Regions from separate parts of the Mycobacterium sp. UM_Kg27 genome, predicted to be linked through region 2. Evidence: riboswitches for the same ligand, from Rfam matches in the RefSeq annotation. Region 2 holds a riboswitch; the other holds the start of a gene.
The links. Region 2 has a riboswitch for magnesium ahead of LI94_RS18685 (PE family protein). Riboswitches for the same ligand answer to the same signal wherever they lie in the genome.
Positions count from the first base shown of each region.

Region 1 (9,362 bases), on a different contig from region 2:
GCCCGCTGGTGCAGGTCCGTTCGGCCGATGGCGTGACCCACGAATGCCGGCATGCCGATGTGCTCTACGTGCGCCGGCTGACCGACCGGCCGGTGAAGAACTCCACGATCCGTTCCGTCGAGCATGCCGCCGCGCTGGCCTGGCCGGGCAGTGACCATCGGTGGCTGGACGGCTGGTTCCTGCGGGCGGGCCGCGGCGCCGACCTCACCACCAATTCCGCTGTGCCCCTCGACATGTTTGCCCACGCGAACACCATCCCGGCGATCATCGACTGGTACACGCGGCGTGGTCTACCACCGACGCTGGCGGTCCCCGAGCGGCTGTTGCGGCTGCCCGAGGACATCCCGACGCGGCACGAGACCCGCACCCTGGTGTGCGAGCTGAGCGCCGAGACGGCCGGGGACCAGGTGGCGCTGATCAGCGAACCCGACGCAGACTGGCTGGCGGTATTCGGCCATGACGTACCGGTGGAGGTGTTGACCGCGGTGGTCGAGGGTGAGGTGATCTTCGCGTCGATTCCCGGGATGGCGGTGGGGCGTGGTGCGGTCACCGAGGGCCCGGACGGGACGCGGTGGCTGGGGCTGACGGCGGTTCGGGTGGCCACCGACCGGATCCGGCAGGGCTACGGACGGGCGATCTGGGGCGCATTGCAGGCCTGGGGGGTGGGTCGCGGCGCCACCCGCGGTTACGCGCAGGTGCCGAGCAACGACCCGCAGGTGTTCGGGTTCTTCGAAGCGATCGGATTCACAGGCCAGCACCGCAGCCGCTATATCGATGCCCGGCTGCTGGGCAGCGGGTCGGCGCTCTAGTTCTAGCGGCGATCGCAAGCGCGACGAAGTCACGCGCAGCGGGTCACCGCCATCGAACTAGGGTGGCTTCGTGACTGCTCTGCGACTGGCCACCTGGAACGTCAACTCCATCCGCTCTCGGGTGGACCGAGTGACTGACTGGCTGGCCCGTGCCGAGGTCGACGTACTGGCCATGCAGGAGACCAAGTGCACCGACGCGCAGTTTCCGGCGCTGCCGTTTCACGAGTTGGGCTACGAGGTTGCCCATGTCGGACTGAACCAGTGGAACGGGGTGGCGATCGCGTCGCGCGTCGGCCTGGACAACATCGAGGTCGGGTTTCCCGGCCAACCGGCATGGGCCAAGGCCGACGCCGATCCCGCCGTGGAGGCGCGCGCGCTGGGCGCCACCTGCGGTGGGGTGCGGGTCTGGAGTCTCTACGTGCCCAACGGACGCGCACTCAACGACCCGCACTACACCTACAAGCTGGATTGGCTTGCAGCGCTGCGCGATACTGCCGAAGGGTGGTTGCGTGACGATCCGTCGGCGCCCATCGCGCTGGTGGGCGACTGGAACATCGCTCCCCAGGACGACGACGTATGGAGCATGGAGTTCTTCGAGGGCGCGACACACGTCTCACCACCGGAGCGTCTGGCCTTCCAGGCGATGGCCGACGCGCAGTTCCTCGATCTGGTGCGGCCCTTCACGCCCGGCCCGGGCGTCTACACCTATTGGGACTACACCCAGCTGCGGTTCCCCAAGAAGCAGGGCATGCGCATCGACTTCATCCTGGGCTCCCCCGCACTGGCGACTCGCGTCGCGCACGCTGAGATCGTCCGCGAAGAACGCAAGGGCAAGTCACCGAGTGACCACGCGCCGGTGTTGGTCGAGATCCGGCGGGACTGATAAGCCGCAGTTCTATGAATTCGGTGTGGATTTCGGACCGATCGCGAAATCGCGCATAGGATAGGCGGATTATCCAATTTGCTCATTTGAAGGGCAGGGAATTCCCATGAACGCCGTCGCAGGGACGGTAAGAAAGGTGGCCGGAGCGGCGAGCCGCGCGGTCACCATGACCACTGAGGCAGCCGGGGCGATCGGCGGGGCCGCAGTCAACGGGGTAATCGGCGGTGTCACGGGGGCGGCCGGCGGCGTGCAGCGCGGGCTGCGCACCGGCAGCCACTCGACTCCCGCGGCCGCGCTGACCTTGGGCGCCCTCGGCGTGACCGGGCTGGTCGAGTGGCCGGTGTTGGTCGCGGTGGGCGGCACCGCACTGGTGCTCAAACAACTGACCAACCGGTCGGATCACAACAAGGCGTCGGCCCAGGCCTCGACTGCGTCGGTACGGCCGCTCAGGGCGGCGCCGCCGGCGAAGGCGACAAAGCCGACGAAGGCGACGAAGCCGGTGAAATCGGCGAACTCGTCGACGTCAGCGCGTCGCGCCCCACAGCCGAAGAAGACAGCGGCACGGCAGCCACGCAGCGGCGCCAGCAGCAACCGCACTCGCACCCGCCACTAGTCGGGTACCGAGTGAATTCAGACTCTTCCCTGCGTGCCGTCCGCCGCTTCTGGCCGCTGCGCGCAGCGAATTTCGGTGTCCAACTGACCTCAGCGCTGATCGAAGCCTCGGTCCAGACCGCTGCCGGAGTTGCCGCGGCTGTCCTGCCGAACGGTGACGGGGGCCCGGTGCTGTCCCGGCGCTGTTTCCGCGGCGAAGGGCGGGCCTGGGTCGAGATCCGTGGCCTCGACGGCCCCGCCGGTGACGAGCTGGCGACCGCCGTCGTGGAAGCCGCGCGCGCACTGCCCGGCGTGATCTCGGTCCGCTTGAACCACCCGTTGTCGCGTCTGGTGGTCGGGCTCGACTCAACCGCCGATGACGTCGTCTCGGTGAGTGAACTGTGCCACGTGGTGGCCGACGTCGAAAGCCGGCACAGCTTCGACTCTCCTGCGTCGAGCCTCGCTAACCGCACGGCGGAATCCCGCGGTCAAGCCCCGGTGAGTCTGCCCGGCGATGGAATGACCGAGACGCTGCGCGCCTTGACCGTCGGCGCCAACATCGCCGGTTTGGGCGCCGCGACGGTGGGCCGGTTGCTGCGCCTGCCGGGCCTGCCGCTCGGTTTGGAGGCCGGCGTCGTCCTCGTCGACTACCAGCCTCGGGTGCGCCGACTGCTGGAGGACCGCCTCGGCAAGCAGGCAACCGATGCGCTGTTGGCACTGGCCAGCGCCGGCGTGCACACCCTCAACACCGCGCCGACCACGCTGGCGGTGGACTTGTCGGTGGAGGCGATGCGCGCCGGGGAGGAACGCGCCGCGGCCCGCGCCTGGCGCCGCCACGAGCCGGAGCTCGCCCACCACGCCGATCATCCGCCGGTGACCGTTCCGCAGCGGCCGGCGCCGCGGCCGCCGGGTCCGGTCGAGCGCCACCTGACCCGCAGCGCCTGGGCACAACTCCTGGGCGCTGGGGTGATCGGCGCCGCGACCCGCAATCCCGACCTGGCCGGCACGGCCGCCGCGGTGACCGCGCCGAAGGCCACCCGCACCGCACGCGAGTCCTTCGCCGCCACCCTGGGCCGGGGCCTGGCCGATCACCACGGCACGGTGGTGCTGCGGCCGGGCAGCCTGCGTGAACTCGACCGCGTCGACACCGTGGTCATCGATCCTCGGGTGCTATGCGGCGAGACGTTGCGGGTGATGCAGGTGCGCGGCGCCGACGACGACGAATTGCGCGCCGCATGGGCGCAGGCCCAGGCACGCCTGACCGACGCCGACCTCAAACCGGGTTGGCACCGCATCGGACCACGCCCCGGGGTGCAGGCGTCATTCCAGCCCGCGCTATTGCCGCTGGCCGCCGCGGTGGTGACCGAGGCGCGCCGCGCCGACGTCGAGGTGGTCTCGGTGGAGGCCGACGCGCTCGGGGAGCTGCGGCCGGTCTTCGACGAGATCCGGCCCCTGGACGGCGCCTCGGTAGACCAGGCGCTGGCCGCCGCGGTAACCGCCTACCAGGCCGACGGCCATGACGTCGCGGTGCTGTCCGCGGTAGCCGTGGAGGCGCTGGCTGCGGCCGACGTGGCGCTGGGCGTGCTGCCGGGACAAGGTGTCCCGCCGTGGTGCGCCGATGTGTTGCTGACCGACCTGGCCGCGGCCTGGCGGGTGTTGCACGCCCTGCCCGCGGCCCGCTCCGCCAGTCACCGTGGCGTGGAGATCTCCACCGGTGCCACGGCGTTGGGATCGCTGCTACTGCTGCCCGGGGTGCGCGGTAGCGGGCCCGGGCCGGTGACCACGGGTGCGGCGGCCGGCGCGCTCTCGGGGTACTGGCTGGCGCGCCGTGCCGTGGATGCCGCGGTGCCGCGGCCGGCGGCGGTGCACGAGTGGCACGCGATGTCGGTCGACCAGGTCCGGGCGGTGTTGCCGCCGCCGGAGCTGGATGAGCCCGGCACCACCCACCATGCGCCGGCCGCCGCCGCTGCGCTGGCGGCGGTGGATCTGGCCCGCCGCGGGGCGCAGGCAACCGCGCCGCCGCGGCTGCTGCGGCAGTTTGCCCAGGCCGTGCGCAGTGAACTGTCCGACCCGATCACGCCCGTGCTGGCGCTGGGGGCCGCGGCCAGCGCGGTGCTGGGTTCACCCGTCGACGCGGTCCTGGTCGGTTCGGTGTTGGGCGGCAACGCGATGCTCGCGGCCGCGCAGCGCCTGGTCGCAGAGCGCCGGCTCAACGTGCTGCTGAACGAGCAGGTTCCGCCGGCGCGCAGGGTCCTGCCCGACGGAAGCCACGTTGAGATTCCGGCCGAGGAACTGCGGCCCGGCGATGTGATCGAGGTGCACTCCCATGAGGTGGTGCCCGCCGACGGCCGGTTGATCGACGCGATCGACCTGGAGGTCGACGAGTCGTCGCTGACCGGCGAGTCGCTCACGGTGGTCAAGCAGGTCGAGGCCACGCCGGGTGCCGATCTGGCCGAGCGGGAATGCATGGTCTACGCCGGTACCACCGTCGTCACCGGAACCGCGGTGGCTTTGGTGACCGCGGTGGGCGGCGACACCCACGGGAGGCGGGCCGCCGAACTGGTCGCCGGCGATCAGTCCGCGATCGGGCTGCAGCATCAGCTGAGCCTGCTGACCAGCAAGGCCTGGCGGATCAGCCTGGCCGGCGGCGCGCTGGTGACCGGGCTGGGGATGGCCCGCCGGATCGGGTTGCGGCAGGCGGTGGCCAGCGGCATCGCGGTCAGCGTCGCAGCCATTCCCGAAGGGCTTCCGCTGGTGGCCACCTTGTCACAGCAGGCGTCGGCCCGACGACTGACCAAGGCCGGTGTGCTGGTGCGGGTGCCGCGTTCGGTGGAGGCGCTCGGCCGTGTCGACGTGGTCTGCTTCGACAAGACCGGCACGCTGAGCCGCAACCGGCTGCGGGTGTCGCAGGTGCACCCTGCCACGGGTTTCACCGAACACGACGTGCTGCGCTTTGCCGCCGCCGCGGCCCCGGTCCCCAACGGCACCCGGCAGGTGCACGCCACCGACACCGCCATCGTGGAGGGCGCGGCGCTGGCCGGAGTCGCCGGCGCACCGACAGGGCCGGTCGCGCACCTGCCGTTCCGCTCCGGGCGTCAGTTCTCGGCCTCGATACGGGGAACCGAGTTGACCCTCAAGGGTGCCCCGGAAGTGGTGCTGGCGTGCGCCGGGGCGGGCCCGGCGATCAAGAAGTCGGTGGCCACCTTGGCCGCCGAGGGGCTGCGCGTGATTGCGGTTGCCCGCCGCCAATTGACCCCGGCAGAACGCGCCGCCCTGAGTATCGATCCCGAACCCGAGGAGATCGCAGAGTACTGCCGCGACGGTCTGACTTTCGTGGGCCTGCTCGGTCTGTCGGACACGCCGCGCGACGAGGCCACCGAACTGCTCGCCGACCTCAAGCGCCGGCGAATCCCGGTGCGGCTCATCACCGGCGACCACCCGCTGACCGCCACCGCGATCGCCCGGGAGCTGGGACTGGACGTCGACGACGATCAGGTGATCACAGGCGCGCAGTGGGATGCGTTGTCCCGCAAGGGCCAAGAGGTTGCGGTCGCCGAGCGCGTGGTGTTCGCCCGGATGTCTCCGGAGAACAAGGTGCAGATCGTCCAGACGCTGGAGCGCACCGGCAAGGTGTCGGCGATGGTCGGCGACGGAGCCAACGACGCCGCGGCGATCCGGGCCGCCACCGTGGGGATCGCGGTGGTCGCGCACGGCAGCGAAGCGGCCAGCACCGCCGCAGACGTAGTGCTGCTCGACGAGCGGATCGACACCCTTCTGGATGCGTTGGACGAAGGCCGCGAGCTGTGGCAGCGGGTACAGGCCGCGGTGGCGGTGCTGCTGGGCGGCAATGCCGGTGAGGTGGCCTTCGCGATCATCGGGAGCGCGCTGACCGGTCGCTCGCCGCTGAACGCACGCCAGCTGTTGCTGGTCAACATGCTGACCGACGCGCTGCCGGCCACCGCGCTGGCGGTCAGTTCGCTCAATGAGCAGGCCGCCGCCGGCGGGCACGGTCCCGACGAACGCGCGCTGTGGCGCACGGTGGGCGTGCGCGGCGTGACGACGGCGTCGGCCGCGGTGACCGCCTGGGGTCTGGCTTCGGTCACCGGGCGCCCGCAGCGGGCCTCCACGGTGGCGTTGGTGTCGCTGGTCGCCACGCAACTGGGGCAGACTCTGCTGGATTCGCGTGATCCGCTGGTGGTGGCGACCGCTGTCGGCTCGCTGGGCATGATGGGGACGCTGATCACCATCCCCGGTATCAGCCAGCTGCTGGGCTGCACTCCGATCGGGCCTCTGGGCTGGGCCCAGGCTCTGGGTACGGCGACGGTGGCCACCGTCGGCGCAGCCGTGGTGCCCAAACTGCTGTCGGGGGTGCGGGACGACATGGCCAAGCCGAAGGAGTTCATCGTGCCCGGGCCGCGTCAACCGGACCGCCCGCAGGAATCATCCGACGGTCACCCGGCGCCGCGGCTGCGGCTTGTGCACAATGGGGACACTGGCTCCCGCCGCGGAACGGTCGCGGCTCGATCATCCGGCGACCCGTCGCCACCAGGAGGTTCATGATGGCGGACAAGCCGCGGCGCAGCGCTTCCCAGCGCGAGGCAGTGGCCCACATTCGCGAGGCAGAGGGGTTCGCCGTTGAATTGCCGCTGTTCGGCAAGGTGACGGTGCCGCGTCCTGAGCAATTGGCCTACTACGGCGGGCTGGCGTTGCTGGCGGCTTTCGAGATCATCGACTGGCCGGTGGCCGTGGCGGTGGCTGCCGGCCACATTCTGGCCAGCAACCACCGCAGTGAGGTGCTCGAACAGCTCGGCGAGGCCCTAGAAGACGTCTAGCCGAGGTTCAGCCTCGGTTGACCTCAGTTGTTGACGGTCAGCACTCCGACGCGCCACAGGAGTGCGTACATCTGGTGCAGCGGGCCACTGAGCAGCCGAGTGGTCATGTCGACCACCGGGTCTGAGGTAGGCGCGGCAGGACGGCGGTCCAGCTTCTTCGGCGCGCTGGTGGCGCGCGGGGCCGGAGCCGTGATGTCGGTGTAGGCGATTGCAACCATGATGGCCTCCTAGTCGCGTAACGGTGCTACGCGCTCAGCTGAAGGCCGGAGTCGTGGCTCAGCGGGAGGCGGTATGCGACCGTTCGGATGGGGACGGAACTGATGTCAGATATCGGCTCGGACTATCACCGGAACTCATTCGTCCCTCACCTCCTCTCGGTCGCGGGCGCGCCGTGGTGCGCCGGTTTCACCGCATGCTCAGGAGGGCAGCTCCGACGACTGTCGGAAGACCGCACCCCTCTCGTCAGAGTTTTGACACTGCACGGCGTGTCCCAATCCGGGAAGCCACTTGGGCTCAACCCTTAAGCCGGGAGGAGCTGTCCTGACCCGGGGCGTCTTTCGACGTTCGGGGTCAGTGGCCTATGTCCGTGCAGACGCCTCACCTAACGAGGTGCTTGCACGGTCCATAGTGCACCACCGACGGGGTGCGGTCAACTCCACCCCATTCGGGCGTGTCGACGGCCTCTGACGTGCAGCGATGGCGTCCAACCCCGTGCGCCCAAGGTGTCACACCCGTCACTTTGGTACCAGAACGAGACCCTAACGGCCCAGTTCCGCGACCGACGTTTCGCGACGGTTTGGGGGCTTAGTTCTTCAGATTCAGCGGCTCGACGGCATAGCGCCCCGGCGTCCGCCACGACGCGAGCGCACCGAGCAGCATCATGACCGCCGCGGCGGCAAAGACCACTGCGAGACCCGTATGGAACGGCCCGGAGATCAGCTGCGGGAAGAAGCTGTGCCCGGTCAACGTCTCGGCATCAACGCCGGGTGCGGCCAGCGCGCCCGACGGCGCCAAGAGTTCGGCAATCGGGTTGTAGCCCAGAAACGCCGCGAAGAGGCTGCCCACCGGCGGGGTGTTGGCTATCTGATCGGCGACACCGGCCGAGACGCCCTCCTGCCGCAACCCAGCAGCCAGCGCCGCCGGCAACGTCTCGGCCAGCCCGATCACCATCAGCGAGAAGAAGATTCCGATCGACAACGAGGTGCCGGCGTTGAAGAACGTGGCCCGCACACCGGAGGCCGCCCCTCGCTGGTCGGCCGGGACACTGGACATGACCACGGCACTGTTGGGCGCGGTGAAGATTCCACCACCCAGTCCGTTGAGGAAGACCAGCGCCGCGAACACCCGGTAGTCGAAGTTCACCGGCAGCAACACCAGACCCACGAACGTCGCCGCCATCAGCACCATGCCGCCGACCGTGAACGGACGGGCACCGCGGCGGTCCGACAACGATCCGGCCACCGGACCGGCCAACAGGAACCCGGCCGTCATGGGCAGCAGATAGATACCGGCCCACAACGGCGTCGATTCGTAGCTATAGCCGTGCAGCGGTAGCCAGATGCCCTGCAGCCAGATGATCAGCATGAACTGCATGCCGCCGCGCCCGATCGCCGACAGCAAGCCTGCCGCGTTGGCCATACCGAACGCCGGAATCGCGAAGAGCCGAACGTCCAGCAGCGGAGCGGCAACCCGTAGCTCGATGAAACAGAACAGCACCAACAGCGCCACTCCGAGCCCGAGCGCACCCAGCACAACCGGGTTGGCCCAGCTGGTGGGCGAAGACCCATGCGGCTGAATGCTGTAGGTGATGGCGGTCAGCACCACGGTCAGGCCCAACCCAAGCGTCGCGGTGCCCGCCCAGTCCAGCTTCGCCGGCGCCCGCTCCCCGAGTTCGTGCAGTGAACGTACCGACCAGATGGTGCCCAGCACTCCGATCGGGACCCCGACCCAGAACACCGCCCGCCAGTCCCATTCCGACAGCACGCCGCCGATCAACAGGCCTACAAAGGACCCGGCGACTGCGGCCACCTGGTTGACACCCAGCGCCATGCCACGCTGATTGGCCGGGAACGCGTCGGTGAGGATCGCTGAGGACGACGCCATCAGCATCGCCCCGCCGACGCCCTGCACCACCCGCCACGCGATCAGCCACTGGGCACCGCGGCCCATGTCGAACGGGTCGATCGACAGCGCGATCGCCGCGACGGTGAACACCACGAAGCCCAAGTTGTAGATGCGCACCCGGCC
Region 1 covers NZ_JRMM01000096.1:802-10,163, forward strand. The annotation lists gene LI94_RS14920 (GNAT family N-acetyltransferase) at 1-809, shown strand, start outside; gene LI94_RS14925 (exodeoxyribonuclease III) at 889-1,692, shown strand; gene LI94_RS14930 (hypothetical protein) at 1,799-2,305, shown strand; gene LI94_RS14935 (cation-translocating P-type ATPase) at 2,317-6,843, shown strand; gene LI94_RS14940 (hypothetical protein) at 6,840-7,115, shown strand; gene LI94_RS14945 (Rv1535 family protein) at 7,139-7,333, opposite strand; M-box (ykoK) riboswitch at 7,563-7,731, opposite strand; gene LI94_RS14950 (MFS transporter) at 7,920-9,362, opposite strand, start outside.
Region 1: another riboswitch for magnesium. It lies ahead of LI94_RS14945 (Rv1535 family protein); the one in region 2 lies ahead of LI94_RS18685 (PE family protein).

Region 2 (8,227 bases):
GTTGGACGGCGCGCTGCATGTCGTACCGCACACCGCGATGAGCGTGTGGACCACCGACACCGCCGATCCGGCATCGTATGCCGATGCCAGCGACCCCGACGTCGGGTTCCCGCGCCGCATCCTCTCGGCCCGGTTCTACTCCGACACCCCGGTGGCCGGAACCGTGGATGTCGAAGCCCGATTCGTGGGCTTCGACGACGACGAACGCCGTATGCCGACCTTCGACCTGTGGCTCAGCGTCGCCGGAAAACCCTGGGCCCGTATCCGGATGGCCGAGTTCCTGCTGAGCAAGGGACCGCTGGCCGAGGTCAGCGGGCCCGAACGACGCGCCTTCATGGGTGACCGGCAGGCGGTCCCGGGACTGTCGCTGAGCGAACGACTCGGGCGCGGCGTACTGGAACTCGACACCGCCCGGATGGCAACCCTCGACTGGTTCAAAGGCACTCTGCAGGCCGTGTACGGCACCGACAGTCAAGGCGATTCGCTGATGGTCGACATCGTGACCAAGGAAGCGGTCGCGGACGCAGTCCACAATGCGGTCCACCCCGCTCAGGTTCAGGTCATCGACGGAAAGGTGAGCTGCCCCGCGCTGCCGCTGGAGCGCATCACGGTCGACGTCGAGAAGCTCGGGCCGGGTGCGTGCCGTGCGAGCGCGTCAGCGGAAACCGACTGGGAGCCGGTCCGAGCCTGGTGGACCGAGAGCGCCGGCATGCCGGATGGCTGGTTCGGCGAGTTGGCCCTGGGAGCGGTGCTGTCGCGCTATGTACGCCACGTGGTGGTCACCGATCCGGCCGCGATGGCGGCCGTGCACGGCCGGCCGGTGTTGCTGCTGGCCAACCACCAGGTGCAGGTCGAATCACTGTTGGGCACCACCATCGGATCGTGGCTGACCGGCACGAAAGTCGTCACTATCGGCCACGCCAAACACGAGACCGGCTGGGTCGGCAATCTGCTGCGGATGATCGACGCGGCGGCGGGCAAACAGTTGGGCCATCTCCGCTACTTCGACCAGCAGCAGCCCCAGGAGTTCTTCGGTCTGGTCGACGAACTCAAGCGGGAGACCGCGGCGCTGGGGGTGTCGGTCATGGTGCACGCCGACGGGACCCGCAGTGTGAGCTCGAGTCAGCGGGTGGAGAGGCTGACGTCGACACTGCTGGACATGGCGATCGAGATGGCGATGCCGATCGTGCCGGTGTACTTCGCGGGCGGCCTGCCCGAGGAGCCGTTGCCGCACAAGCTCGAAGTTCCCTACGGCCATGCCGCGCAGGACTACATCTTTGGCAGGCCGATTCTGCCCGAAGAGCTGCGCGGTCGTCCCTACGCCGAGCTGCGGCGTTACGTCATGGACGCGATCAACGCGCTCGCACCGTTCAGTGACGCACCGCACGCCCCGAACTACGATGTGGAGAGCCGGATTACGGCCGCCGCCCCGGGTGCCTCGCCGCTGGAGTCGGTGTGGTTCTGCATCGAGGACGCGCTGGACTCGCTGCCGGTCGACTGGCGAAACCTGATCGCCGACGAGGACTGGGAGCTGGCCGGGTTTCGGCAGTCAGCGAGCACAGCTCAGTAATCCCACACCGCCGGTACGCACCGAAAGGCGTTGCCGGCGGCGGCCACGTGGCACACCGACGGGAACGGGAGGTGAGTGGCCACCAGCGCTTCGCCGGTCGATGCCAGCTCCTGCAGCAGGCCGACCCGGACCTCGATCGACTGCTCCGGGTCGTGTTCGAATCCGTTGTGCCACTGGGGGTTGTCGAATCCGACCTGGAATATGGCGTCGCCGGCGAAGGTAAGTCGGTGATCACCGGATGCTAGCCGGACCACGCTGTGGCCGGGGGTGTGCCCGCCGGTACGTGTGGCGAGCACGCCGGGGGCCACCTCGTAGGACTTCTCGAAGGGGACCAGGTGGTTACGGTATTCGTCCAAGAACCGCGAGGCGATCGATCGCAGCGCGTCCGGAACCGGAGCCGGCATGTTGGTCCCGGAAAAGTCGGGCGCCTCCCAGAACTCGGCTTCCGCGGCCGCGACGTGGATCCGCAGGTCCGGACGCAGTCGCGCTTTGACCCCGTCGGTGAGCAGTCCCCCTACGTGGTCCATGTGTAGGTGGGTCAGCACCACGTCGGTGATGGCAGACAGATCGATGCCGGCAGCCTCCAGCCGACGGACTGCCTGGCCTGCACGCGGAAAGTCCGGAAACTCCATCCCGAGGCCGGCGTCGACGAGGATGGTCCGGTCACCGGAGCGCACCACGACCACGTTCAACGGCCAGTCGATGACGTCAGGCGGCAGGAACATGTCGTCGAGCCAGCCCGCCAGGCGGGACGAGTCGACGTTGGTGGCCATGGTCGCGGCGTTGATCGGCAGCACGCCGTCACTGATCACCAGCACCTCGATGTCGCCGACCTGTACCGCGTATCGCGATGGAACCAGATCGTTCGGCTCGTGACTCTCAGCACGTACGGCGGTGTTCAAGCTCATCTGCGTCTCCTTGATCGTCGGTCTGCGCCTGCCCGGATCGTTCGGATCGAGAATCGCGCGACAGCGTCGGTCTGCGCACCCTGGAAACCGCGTAGTCCTTGGCGCCCCCGGGGGCTCTGGAGCGTTTGTTGACTGCGGCCGAGGTGGACGGCTAACTTAGTGGCGATCGCGGCACGGCCGTCCAGCTACGCAGCTGGACGTAGATCGGCCGTCAACGAATCGAGACCGACCAAGTCTTCGCAGACAGGAGCCCACTCATGGCGTCAGCATCTCTGGGCGTCTACACGTGCCTCGCGTGTGTCGTGCTGCTTACCCTGGCACTCTTCTGGGCCAGCGGGTCCTGATCGGTCGCACGACCTCACGGATGTAGATTCCACTGGCCGCAGTCCTGGGCCAGGACGTCGTTGACGTCGACTTCTATCCCACCGACGATGGGCCCCGGGTTCGAGGCGGTACTCACAATGCGCTGGTAGAGCACTGCCCCGGGATCGACCTGACCACGTGACCAGGATCGGGTCTGCCAGGCCCACCGCTTACCGGGTGTGCGTGAGACTCCGATGACACCGTCGGCGGCCGCCCACTGGCACACGTTCACGCCCCCGTAGACGCCGGTTCGCTGCACTCCCAGTACCGAGTTGATTCCGCGAAACCACTGCAGTGCCACGGTGTTCCAGGTGTTGCGGTCGATGTCGTCGTCGACGCTGAAGAAGACCGGCGCGCTTTGGCCCCCGCCGGCGGCGGTGTGTATCTGCCAGGCGGTGCGTGCGTCGGCAACCCCGCCGGGGTAGCCCCGGGTGAAGTCCGACGGGGCCGTCCCGCCGGGCTTGCCGTACTGGAAGTTGCTGACGATCACCAGTCCCGCGGCGGTCAGTGACTCGGCGTAGGGCCGGGTGATCGGCTTGGCGCCGAAGTTGGAGCCGGGCCGCGACGTCGACACGTAGTTGATGACGCCGGCATGGCCCGCGGCACGGATGTCCTGCGCGGGAATCTGACGCATGGCGTAGTCGATCAGCGTGGGAGCCGCAGCCGAAGCCGTCGGTGCACCGGCCGACGCCGCGCCCAGCCCGGTGAGCGCTGCGGCGGATGCGTACCGCAGCGCGTCCCGTCGGGAAACGTGGTTCCGAGGGTGGGAAGTCCGCGGCGAGTCAGGCACGGGCCGATGTTAACAATGTGGCAGCTGTTAACTGTGTCGCCCGCGCCGGGAACCCGGAATGCTTTTCCCCGAACATCCTTGCTTTGCCCGGAGAACGAGTCGCCGACGGCTACGATTCGGTGCGTGTCGACGCCCGTCACCAGCACATCATCGCCGACGACTCCGCGCGCCCCTAGAGCCCCGCTCGTGGTTGCGGGCTGGTGCCTCGTTGCTATCTACATCGCCGCGATGGTAACGACGGCATTGAGTGCCGGATCGATATCCGCTGTAGCCGAAGCAATCTCGGGTGCCGCATTGGCGGCGTTCGTGGTGCTCCATACGTTGACGCTCTATAAACCCGCCGGAGCCGTCGCCTACTTCGCCACGGCCGCGACGGTGGGTCTCGGCCTGGAGGCGTGCAGTATTGCGACCGGCTTCCCGTTCGGCTTCTACGTCCATTACGCGGAAGGGCCTCGCGCGTTCGACGTTCCGGTGGTTGTCGTGGCGGCGTGGGCGATTCTGGCCTGGTTGGCGTGGATTCTGGCCCGGGTGATTGTGGGCGAGATCCACAATCGGCGGCTCTCCGTTGTGGTGACACCCGTCGTGGCCACCCTCATCGTCGGTGGCTATGACCTGGTGATCGATCCGATCGGCGCCTACGTGCGTCACATGTTCGCCTACCGATCACCGAGTGGGGTCCTGGGTGTCCCGTTGAGTAACTACATCGGCTGGCTGATCACCGGGTGGGTGCTGTTTCAGACCTTTGCCGTGATCGAACGACGGTGGCGACGCGACCCCGCAACCTCGACCCGATCGGCTTTGTTGATGCCTTCCATCATCTGGTTCGGTTTGGGCCTGCAGGTGAATCTCGGGCTGCTGCGCGCCGGCGATGCCACCACGACCATCCAGGGCGTGCCCGTTGCCTTGGCCGACATCTATGAGACGTCCGCTGAGATGACCTGGTTCATGATGGGCCTGGTGGTGGTGATCAGCGTGATACGGCTTTATCAGGGCACGCCGGCGACCTCGCCGGAGATCGCCGACTCGAGCGCACACCGCGCCGGCTAACCGACCCCGACGGGCCGCGGCATCACGGTCAGCTTGACGCCATAGCGCGGCGTGCCCAGACCATAGCTGCCGTTGCGGCCGGCGCCGCCCGGAGGAATCGGGGGAGGCATCGCGGTCATCGACCGGCTTTCCGGGGCGACGGTCCAGCCGCTACCCGTCCCAGCGGCAGGAGCTCCCGTCGGGGTTGCCGCCGCCCAACTGGGTGGCGTCGACAACGACCCGACCAGGGTGGCCCGGCCCACTCCCGCGGTCACCGGGGAACTGCTGCCACCGGCAGCGCGGGCCGCGGTCTCCAGCCCACCAGTGGCCGTCGACGCCAGGGCCATGCCCGGCATGGGCCCGACACCGCCGCGGGCCAGGGCGGCCGTGCCGCCATCCATGCCGCGCGCAAGAAAGCCGAGCGTGGCCAACCCGGAAAACCCCTCGATGTTGCCACCGGGGTCGAAAATGCCGGTCGCGGCGATCGTGTTCCACAGCTGGGCATTGATGTTCAAACCCGACCCGTCGTCGTGGCCCCACGTTCCGTCGAAGAGGCCGTCGAAAAACTTCGTCCAGTGCCAGTCCGGATCCGTAGGACGCGAGCCCTCCGCCGGCGACGCGAGGCTCCGTAACGCATCGGGTAGCTGGGTGTGGGCGTCAGCAGGGTCCACACCTCCGGCGGCCTGCGTGCCGTCGTCTTGACTGGTGGTCTCCGGCGCATCGGCAAAGGGGATCAGTTGGGTGGCGGTGGCGGAAGCTGCGGCGTAGCCGTACATCGCCACCGCGTCTTGGGCCCACATCTGGCCGTAGCGCGCTTCGGTCGCTGCGATCGCCGGGGTGTTCTGTCCCAGTGCGTTGGTCTTGACCAATGACGCCAGCAGCACGCGGTTGGTCTCGATCGCGGCCGGCGGCACCGTCATAGCGTGGGCCACGGCATACGCCTCGGCCGCGGCGTAGGCCTGTGCCGCGGTCTGCTCAGCCTGCTCGGCGGTCACACTCAACCACACGAAGTAGGGCTCGGCAGCCGCCGCCATCGCCGATGCGGATGGCCCGCACCAGCCTTGACTGGCCAGGCTCGCGACCAGCCATTCGAACGACGTTGCTGCCGAACGCAATTCCGCTGCCAGTAAATTCCAGGACGCCGCGGCGGCCAGCATCGGCCCTGATCCTGCTCCGGCATACATGCGCGTCGAATTGATCTCTGGTGGCATCGATCCGTAGTCCATTAGCCAAAGCCCTTTCAGTAGACCGAGATAACGTTTGCGGTATCGGTCGCTGCGTATGACTGTGCGCTGTGCTGCAGGGTTTTGACGAACATCTCGTGCACCACCGCGGCGCGCTTGCTGATCGCTTGGTACATCTGTGCATGCCGCGCGAATTGCGCCGCGGTCAGTGCAGAAATCTCGTCGGCGGCGGCGGGAATCACGCCGGTGGTCGGCGCTGCGGCAGCGGCGCTTTGCGCGGATACCGTGTCGCCGACACCGCGCAGATCGGCCGCTGTCGCGATGAGATCTTCGGGCAGTGCGTACACAAAAGACATCGGAGACTCTCCTTCGAGAGGACATGACGAATTTCGCCGCCACACAAGAACAGTCGCGCGCCAAAGCAGCACACGTCCACGACGCGGACAGCGCTGATGCGGTAAGGGCGAACCGATTCAGAGGATGAAGGCGGCGCCGGGGCAGGATTCGAACGACATGGTCGTCGATCTCGGATAGGGACTATCGCTCGGACTCAAAGTCGCTCTCACCTCCTCGCGGCCAGGGCATACGGGGATGCCGTTGTGGTAAGCACATCGGAGCTAACCGAACCAGCGCAGAGTTGGCCGGACGGCACCCCTCTCGACAGAGTTTTGGCACTGCACGGCGTATCCAGTCATGTGCCGAAAGCCACTTGGGCTCAACCCTTAAGCCGGGAAGAGCTGTCCTGACCCTGGGCGTCTCTCGACGTTTGAGGTCAGTGGCCTGTATCCGTACAGACGCCTCACCTAGCGAGGTGCGTTCGCGGCCATGGTGGCATCACCGCTGGCCGCCGTCAACTCGAACGAGCACGTCTGCGCTACCGGATGAGTTCGCCTGACATGGCATATGTCTCGCGAACAATGCTGGTGTGCACCAGGATTCATGTCCGCAGAAAGTTTGCCTCTCCGTATCGATCGGTTGTTGCTGAGAATGTCCAAGCAACGGAACAGGTGAACGGTCATAATTGCCAATGCATCCCGAAGTCACGGCTGCAACCGGACGACCGGACGGATTGGCGGGGAGGCGATTCGGAAACCCGCACCGGATGGAGTTCCTGCTACCTTCGGAAGTGCCCCCGGTCGATCCGAGCGCGCGTTGTTGCCGGCGCGCGGTTCGGGCTCCACCCTTGACCTACGTAGCCCGGATTTACTTAAATGAGCTAGCAGTCACGTCACCGGCTACCCGTGCCGGCAGCCCGCCCTGGACGAGCCACAGCGGGTGAGGAGGAACTTGTGCAGACGTCGGCGTCCGAGGTCTCCGCTCACCCCGACTACGGCGGTCCCCTGCTCGGCTCCGGCAGCCCACTGGAACGCGCCACGCTCGACGCGCTGGACCGGCTGCAGCAGGTGCTGACGCTGCACTCACTGGGCGATGACCGATTCCGGGCGGACAACGAGGCCGGCCGGTTCGGCCGGATCTTCGGCGGCCAGCTCATCGCCCAGGTGATGACAGCGGCCGCGGCCACGGTCCCCGAGCTGACCGCCCATTCCATTCACGCGTCGTTTCTGCGTCCCGGCGACTCGGGCGTACCACTGGAGATCGCCGTTGACCGCACTCGCGACGGGCGCACCATGTCGGCACGGCAGGTCACCATCCAGCAGGGCGGTCGCACCCTCGTGGTGGCGACGGTGTCCTTCGACACCAGCCCGGACAGCACAGACGCCGACCCCGTGCCGTTGCCCGGGCCTGCACCGGAAGCCCTTCCGCTGCTACAGCACTGGGTGCAGCACGCCCCGCCATACCTGGCCGGGCGAGGGAACACCTGGATAGAACGGCCCCCGCCGCTGGAAGTTCGCACCGCCGAAGCCCCGGTCTTCCTGGGCGGCGCCCAAGCGCCGGGTCCGCGTGCCCATTGGATGCGGTTGCCGCGTGGAATCGACGGCGATCACCAGCTGCACGCGGTGCTGCTTGCCTACGCCAGCGACTACCTGCTGGTGGATACCGCGTTTCGTGCCCACCCGCAGCCGGTCGACCATGCCACGCACACCGGCCTGACCTTGGACCACAGCGTGTGGCTGCACCGTGCAGTCCACTTCGATCGATGGCACCTCTACACCCAGCAGACCGTCGCCACGGCCGGACACCGCGCCCTGGTGCACGGCACCATGGTCGATGACACCGGCCGCCATGTGGCCAGCACCGCACAAGAAGTGCTCGTCCGGCCGATAGCCGAGCCGCCGGGACGGCAGAAACCCGGGGACCAGTAGTGGTCCTGCGCGCAGAGACGGCGACACTCGATGGACGCGTAGCGGTCATCACCGGCGGCGGTTCGGGAATCGGCCGCGGTATCGCCGAGGGCTTCGCGGAATTCGGCGCTCGGGTGGTGATC
Region 2 covers NZ_JRMM01000157.1:887-9,113, forward strand. The annotation lists partial or broken gene LI94_RS18660 (polyketide synthase dehydratase domain-containing protein) at 1-1,570, shown strand, start outside; gene LI94_RS18665 (MBL fold metallo-hydrolase) at 1,564-2,478, opposite strand; gene LI94_RS18670 (DUF1906 domain-containing protein) at 2,837-3,631, opposite strand; gene LI94_RS18675 (carotenoid biosynthesis protein) at 3,860-4,678, shown strand; gene LI94_RS18680 (PPE family protein) at 4,675-5,868, opposite strand; gene LI94_RS18685 (PE family protein) at 5,898-6,197, opposite strand; M-box (ykoK) riboswitch at 6,487-6,659, opposite strand; gene LI94_RS18690 (acyl-CoA thioesterase domain-containing protein) at 7,131-8,105, shown strand; partial or broken gene LI94_RS18695 (SDR family NAD(P)-dependent oxidoreductase) at 8,105-8,227, shown strand, end outside.